DNA from 2 places in the Streptomyces sp. NPDC031474 genome. Region 2 is predicted to be linked to the other one. Evidence: riboswitches for the same ligand, from Rfam matches in the RefSeq annotation. Region 2 holds a riboswitch; the other holds the start of a gene.
The links. Region 2 has a riboswitch for cyclic di-AMP ahead of ACZ5SK_RS27570 (M23 family metallopeptidase). Riboswitches for the same ligand answer to the same signal wherever they lie in the genome.
Positions count from the first base shown of each region.

Region 1: linked by a shared signal. The riboswitch ahead of ACZ5SK_RS23205 (M23 family metallopeptidase) and the one ahead of ACZ5SK_RS27570 (M23 family metallopeptidase) in region 2 are both predicted to bind cyclic di-AMP.

Region 1 is NZ_JBVIJX010000010.1:385,062-388,480, forward strand. It holds gene ACZ5SK_RS23200 (alpha-galactosidase) at 1-1,363, shown strand, start outside; cyclic di-AMP (ydaO/yuaA leader) riboswitch at 1,668-1,825, shown strand; gene ACZ5SK_RS23205 (M23 family metallopeptidase) at 1,830-2,726, shown strand; gene ACZ5SK_RS23210 (GDSL-type esterase/lipase family protein) at 2,994-3,419, shown strand, end outside.
Region 2 is NZ_JBVIJX010000013.1:120,883-124,301, forward strand. It holds gene ACZ5SK_RS27560 (M16 family metallopeptidase) at 1-45, shown strand, start outside; gene ACZ5SK_RS27565 (M16 family metallopeptidase) at 42-1,430, shown strand; cyclic di-AMP (ydaO/yuaA leader) riboswitch at 1,653-1,818, shown strand; gene ACZ5SK_RS27570 (M23 family metallopeptidase) at 1,833-2,576, shown strand; gene ACZ5SK_RS27575 (GntR family transcriptional regulator) at 2,765-3,419, shown strand, end outside.

The DNA.
Region 1 (3,419 bases), on a different contig from region 2:
GCAGATCACCGGCGGCGCCGGCTACGACGACTCGGGCCTGCTGCGCCTTGCGACGGGGGAGTCCTTCACCACGCCCGTCTTCGCCGGTCTGTGGAGCGACGCCGGGTTCGGCGGCGCGAGCCGCACCTGGCACGCCTACCAGCGGGCGCACGTGATCCCGGACGCCGAAGGGGACCGGCCCGTGCTGTTCAACTCATGGGAGGCCACCTACTTCGACATCTCCGAGGAACAGCAGGCGACCCTCGCCCGGCGCGCCGCGGCGATCGGCGTCGAGCTGTTCGTCGTCGACGACGGCTGGTTCGGGGCGCGCACCGGCGACCACGCCGGGCTCGGCGACTGGCGGCCCAACCCCGACCGCTTCCCGAACGGGCTCAAGCCGCTCGCCGACTATGTGCACGCCCTCGGTATGCAGTTCGGCATCTGGGTCGAGCCCGAGATGGTCAACCCCGACAGCGAGCTGTACCGGGCGCACCCCGACTGGGTGCAGTTCCAAACGGGGCGAAAGCGGACGGAGTTCCGTAATCAGCTCGTACTGAACCTCGCGCGCGAGGACGTCCAGGAGTACCTCTGGGGGCAGCTCGACGCCCTCCTGTCCAGTGCCCCCGTCGACTATGTGAAGTGGGACTTCAACCGCTGCTTCACCGACGCCGGCTGGCCGGACGATCCCTACCCGCAGCGCCTCTGGGTGGACCATGTGCGGGCCCTCTACGCCCTGCTGGACCGGCTGCGGGCCGCCCACCCGGGCGTCGCCTTCGAGTCCTGCTCGGGCGGCGGCGGACGCATCGACCTCGGGATCATGAGCCGCACCGACCAGGTGTGGACCTCCGACAACACCGACCCCCTCGACCGGCTCGACATCCAGCACGGTTTCAGTCAGATCCACCCCGCCAGGGTCATGGCCGCCTGGGTCACGGACAGCCCGAACGCCCAGCTCAACGGCCGGGTCAGCTCGCTGCGCTTCCGGTTCGTCAGCGCCATGGCCGGGGTGCTCGGGGTCGGCGGGGACCTCTCCGAATGGGGCGAGGAGGAGCTGGCCGAGGCGCGGGAGTGGGTGAGCCTCTACAAGGAGATCCGGCCTCTCGTGCAGCACGGGGACCTCTACCGGCTGCGGCCCCCGGCCGGCGGCCTGAGTGCCGTCCAGTACGTGCGCGGCGACGAGGCGGTCGTCCTCGCCTGGCTTCAGGCGCAGCGGTTCGGCGAGCCCGTTCCGGCGCTGCGGCTGCGCGGGCTCGACCCGACGGCGTCGTACGAATGCCGTGAAACGGGTGAAGTGCACCGAGGGGCCGTGCTGCTGCACCACGGGCTGCGGACCGGACTGCGGGGCGACCTTGATGCGACGGTTATCCGACTGCGTCACATCTGAGTGTTCTGTCCGAATTGGAGCCTTAATTCCAACTCGCTGTGGAATAAGGAAACCTGGGGAAGTCCCACGTGAGCAGCGTCATATTCGTGACCGTATGTCGCGCGTCATGCTCACGTAATTTGCATGCCTTTCTAGGGGGTTTGACGAAAAGCGGGCCTATTGATTGACGGAGCGTGACCGGGAATTCCCACAGCGGATCAAGAGAAATGCGTTGTCCGTGCAACCTCTGCTTGTCCCTGTGTGTCCTGGTCGCTTACGTTCCACACCAATCCGGACGGACGCCTAATCCTGCCGCCGCCCGGTGTCCGCACACTCACCCGTACCCGGCAGGAGCGGGGGACCCACAGGTAGAACCGCCTGTTCCGGTCCCGGAACAGGCTTGGGGTAAAGCCGCGCCTCGGCGCGGCCGGACATCTCCAGTCCGCACCCGACAGCTCACCTCGCAGGCGCCGGAGAGGAATTCGTCATGCCCGCGAAGGGTAAACACCGCCGTCCCAAGTCCCAGCGCTTCACCCGTTCCCTCGCCGTCGCCGGAACCGGCGGCGCCGCGCTCGCCCTTCCGCTCATAGGCGCCACCGGCGCCCACGCCGCCCCCGTGCAGTCGGCTTCCCAGTCCTCCGCCTCGCAGTCTGTTTCGGAAAAGGCCGTGCAGTCCGTTCCGGTGGCGCAGAAGAAGGCCGCCGCCACGGGCGCCCGGACCTACATCGTGCGGTCCGGCGACTACCTCTCGAAGATCGCCGACGAGCAGAACGTCGGCGGCGGCTGGCAGAAGCTGTACCAGGACAACCGTGCGGCCATCGGCGGCGACCCGTCGCTGATCCACCCCGGCCTGAAGCTGTCGATCGGCAAGAAGGCCACGACCGGCAGCACCAAGTCGTCGTCGGCTTCGTCCTCTTCGGCCGCCTCGACGAAGGCGGCCACCCAGGCCGTCGAGAAGACCACCAGCACTTCCAGCGGTTACACCCTGCCCGTGGCCGGCGCGACCATCGGAACCGGTTACCACGTGGCCGGCAGCATGTGGTCCAGCGGCTACCACACCGGCGTCGACTTCGTCGTCCCGACCGGCACCTCCCTCAAGGCCGTGGGCGCCGGCACCGTCGTCTCCGCGGGCTGGGGCGGCGCGTACGGCAACCAGGTCGTCATCAAGCTCGCCGACGGCTACTACGCCCAGTACGGTCACCTCTCGCAGCTCTCCGTCTCGGCCGGCCAGACCGTGACCGAGGGCCAGCAGATCGGCCTGTCCGGTGCGACCGGCAACGTGACCGGCCCGCACCTGCACTTCGAGATCCGTACCACGCCGGACTATGGCTCGGACGTGGACCCGGTCGCCTACCTCCGCTCGCACGGTGTCGCCGTCGGCTGACCCCGCCGACGACCGCACGCCTGACCACGCCTGGCGCGCCACCCGCCTGACACGCCTGACACGCAGCCGAAGGCCGGACCCCGATCCCCGGGTCCGGCCTTCGGTGTGTGCGCGTGCCGGGCCCGCCGACCGTGCCTTGCGTGTTCATGATCGTTTCGTTGCGGTCGTGTGGCAGCCCTTTTCGTCCCCCTCGACAGACGGGCCAGGGTGGGGCCACAGTGATCTCCGTCAGGGAGCAAGCGCTTTCTATCGTTCTTCGGAGGTCCCGTGTCCGGCGCCGACCGACGCATCGTCCTCAACCGGTTCCTGAGCACTGCGGCGGCCGTGGCGCTCCTGGCCGGCGTCGCACCGTCCGCCTCGGCCGCGTCCGGCGGCACGGACCGCGTCCGTCCCGATGACCGGCGACTCGTCTACGAGGGGCACTGGGGCCGTACCGGCGAGGCCGCGATCACCGTCAACTCCGGTTCCCGGCTGCGGTTCCGGTTCGCGGGCGGCGCTGTCCACGCCCTGTTCGACGTCTCGTCGGTCACCGTGCCCGCACAGGTGTACGTGTCGGTCGACGGAGGCCCGAAGAAGCTGTACGCCGTCGACCGCGCCGATCTCGCGATCACGGCGACCGGGCGGGGCCCGCACACGGTCGAGCTGTCCGTGAAGGACGTCTACTCGCGGGCCGGCCGGTGGACGCCCCCGCTG
Region 2 (3,419 bases):
GAAGCCCCCGCCGACCAGGACGAGAACGAGGAGGCGGCCCGGTGACCGAGCTCGCCACGATGGACTTCCACCCCCAGCCCGCGGCGGGCGAGGCCAAGCCGTGGGCGTTCCCGGCGCCCGACCGCGCAGCGCTGGCCAACGGCCTGACCGTGCTGCACTGCCACCGCCCCGGCCAGCAGGTCGTCGCCGTCGAGATCCTCCTCGACGCGCCCCTGGACGCCGAACCGGCCGGCCTCGACGGCGTCGCCACGATCATGGCGCGCGCCTTCTCCGAGGGCACCGACAAGCACTCCGCCGAGGAGTTCGCCGCCGAACTGGAGCGCTGCGGCGCCACCCTGGACGCGCACGCCGACCACCCCGGCGTCCGCCTCAGCCTCGAAGTGCCGGCCTCGCGGCTGCCCAAGGGCCTCGGTCTGCTCGCCGACGCCCTCAGGGCGCCCGCGTTCGCCGACAGCGAGGTCGAGCGCCTCGTCCGCAACCGCCTGGACGAGATCCCGCACGAGCTCGCCAACCCCTCGCGGCGTGCCGCCAAGGAGCTCTCCAAGGAGCTGTTCCCGGCCACCGCGCGCATGTCGCGCCCGCGCCAGGGCACCGCGGAGACCGTCGAGAAGATCGACTCCGCCGCCGTGCGCGCGTTCTACGACAGGCATGTGCGCCCCGCCACGGCCACCGCCGTGGTCGTCGGCGACCTCACCGGCACCGACCTGGACGCCCTCCTCGGCGACACCCTGGGCGCGTGGACGGGCTCCTCGGCCCAGCCGCGGCCCGTGCCGCCGGTCACCGCCGACGACACCGGCAGGGTCGTCATCGTGGACCGTCCCGGCGCCGTGCAGACGCAGCTGCTGATCGGTCGGATCGGCGCCGACCGGCACGACCGCGTGTGGCCCGCGCAGGTGCTCGGCACGTACTGCCTCGGCGGCACCCTCACCTCCCGCCTGGACCGCGTCCTGCGCGAGGAGAAGGGTTACACCTACGGTGTCCGCGCCTTCGGGCAGGTCCTGCGGTCCGCGCCGGACGGCTCGGGCGCCGCGATGCTCGCCATCAGCGGCTCCGTGGACACCCCGAACACCGGTCCCGCCCTGGAGGACCTCTGGAAGGTGCTGCGCACCCTCGCCGAGGGCGGCCTGACCGACGCCGAGCGTGATGTCGCCGTGCAGAACCTGGTCGGGGTGGCGCCGCTGAAGTTCGAGACCGCCGCGGCCGTCGCGGGCACGCTGGCCGACCAGGTCGAGCAGCACCTGCCCGACGACTACCAGGCGACGCTGTACCAGCAGCTCGCCGCGACCGGCACCGTGGAGGCCACCGCGGCGGCCGTGAACGCCTTCCCGGTGGACCGGCTGGTGACCGTCCTCGTCGGCGACGCGGCCCGGATCAAGGAGCCGGTGGAGGCCCTCGGCATCGGCGAGGTGAAGGTCGTGTCCGCCGAGTAGACGGACCGGCGGGCGCGGTGGCCGCGCCAACGGCACGCGCGCGCAGGGGCCCTGGCCGACGGAAACGTCACCAGGGCCTCTGCGTGTCCGAATTGAGGCGGAGGTTGCCTGTCTGCCCTGTGGCATGCGCTACAAAAACCGGGATTCGTTTGAGGATTGAAACCCGTCCCGCTTAGCTTCGTCCGGGCTGTTCGTCAGGCAGTGCGCCGCAGCCGCGGCAGCGGACAGTCATCGCCGAGTCCCCGTACGGCGCGAGCCAGGGGAGCCGGGGACCCATGTGAAGTCCCTGGGGTGAATCGGACGCCCGCGCGAGCCGCGAGGGGGTCCGTAGGAGACCTTCCTGCTCCGAACCCGTCAGCTAACCCGGTAGGCGAGAGGGAAGGAAAGGACACCCCCCACTTCATGGCGTTCACCTGCGCCACCGGGAAGCACCGTCGGCCCAGCCGGATGCAGCGCACCACCGCGCGCGCCGCGGGCGTCGCGGCGCTCACCACCACCGGTGTCATGGCCACCGTGGCCTCCGCCCCGGCCTTCGCCGCCGAGCCCACCCCCGAGCAGACCGGGCTGATCCCCGTCGTCACCGCCGGCGAGGCCGTCGCCGACCAGATCGACGACCAGGTCGCCGTGCAGAAGAAGGCCGCCTACGAGCAGGCCGCGCGCGAGGCGGCCGCCAAGAAGGCCGTCGAGGAGCGCGAGGCACGCGTGCGTGCCGCCCGTGAGGCCGAGCGCAAGCGGCTCAACGCCTTCGTGCCGCCGATCACGGGTTCCTACGTCTCCACCGGCTACCACGCCAGCAGTTCGCTGTGGTCCTCCGGCAGTCACACCGGCATCGACTTCCACGCCGCGACCGGCACCACGGTGCACGCGGTCGGCCTGGGCACCGTCGTCGAGGCCGGCTGGGGCGGGTCGTACGGCAACCAGGTGGTCATCAAGATGAACGACGGCACGTACACCCAGTACGGGCACCTGTCGTCCATCGGCGTCTCGGTGGGCCAGCAGGTCACTCCCGGCCAGCAGATCGGCCTGTCCGGCGCGACCGGCAACGTCACCGGTCCGCATCTGCACTTCGAGGCCCGCACCACGGCGGAGTACGGCTCGGACATCGACCCGGTCGCCTACCTCCGCCAGCACGGTGTGAACGTCTGACGGCGCACGGCGACAGATCGTCCAGCCCCGGCCCCCTCGGCCGGGGCTTTTGCCGTTTTCGATGCACTGCTGTCCAAAAAATATCCATGGATTCCGGCCCGCCATCGGAAATTCCCGCTCATTGCAATAGAGTCACGGAACACACGTCAATCGTCGACGTTTCACGGGGATTAAGGCGGAGGTCCGTCATGCGTATTCCGGCGCACTCGGTGTGCACGGCCGTCCGGGACGACATCGTCTCGGGTGTCTACGAGCGCGGCAGCCGCCTCACCGAGGAACTCCTCGCCCGCCGCTACGGCGTTTCCCGCGTCCCCGTCCGGGAGGCGCTGCGCACGCTGGAGGCCGAGGGCTTCGTCGTGACGCGGCGGCACGCGGGCGCGTGCGTCGCGGAGCCGACCGAGCAGGAGGCCGCGGACGTGCTGGAGATGCGCATGCTCCTGGAGCCGCTCGGCGCCGCCCGGGCCGCCCAGCGGCGCACGGAGGCCCACCTGAAGGTGCTGCGCGGCCTCGTCCGGCTGGGCCAGGAGCGGGCCAGGAGGGGCAGCAGCGAGGATCTGCGCTCCCTGGGCGGCTGGTTCCACGAGACGCTCGCCCAGTCCTCCGGAAGCCATGCCCTGACGTCGATGCTCACCCAGCTCCGTCACAAGATCGCCTGGATGTACACGGTGGAGGCGCCGGCCAACCCGGTGGAGTCCTGGGCGGAGCACGGCGCGATCGTGGACGCGGTGGCGCGCGGCGACCAGGAGCGCGCGCGGGCGATCACGGCGCTGCACACCGAGCGCACGACGGCCGCGCACCGACTGCGCTTTTCCGGCGGACCGGAGCGCATCGACCGCGTGAGGA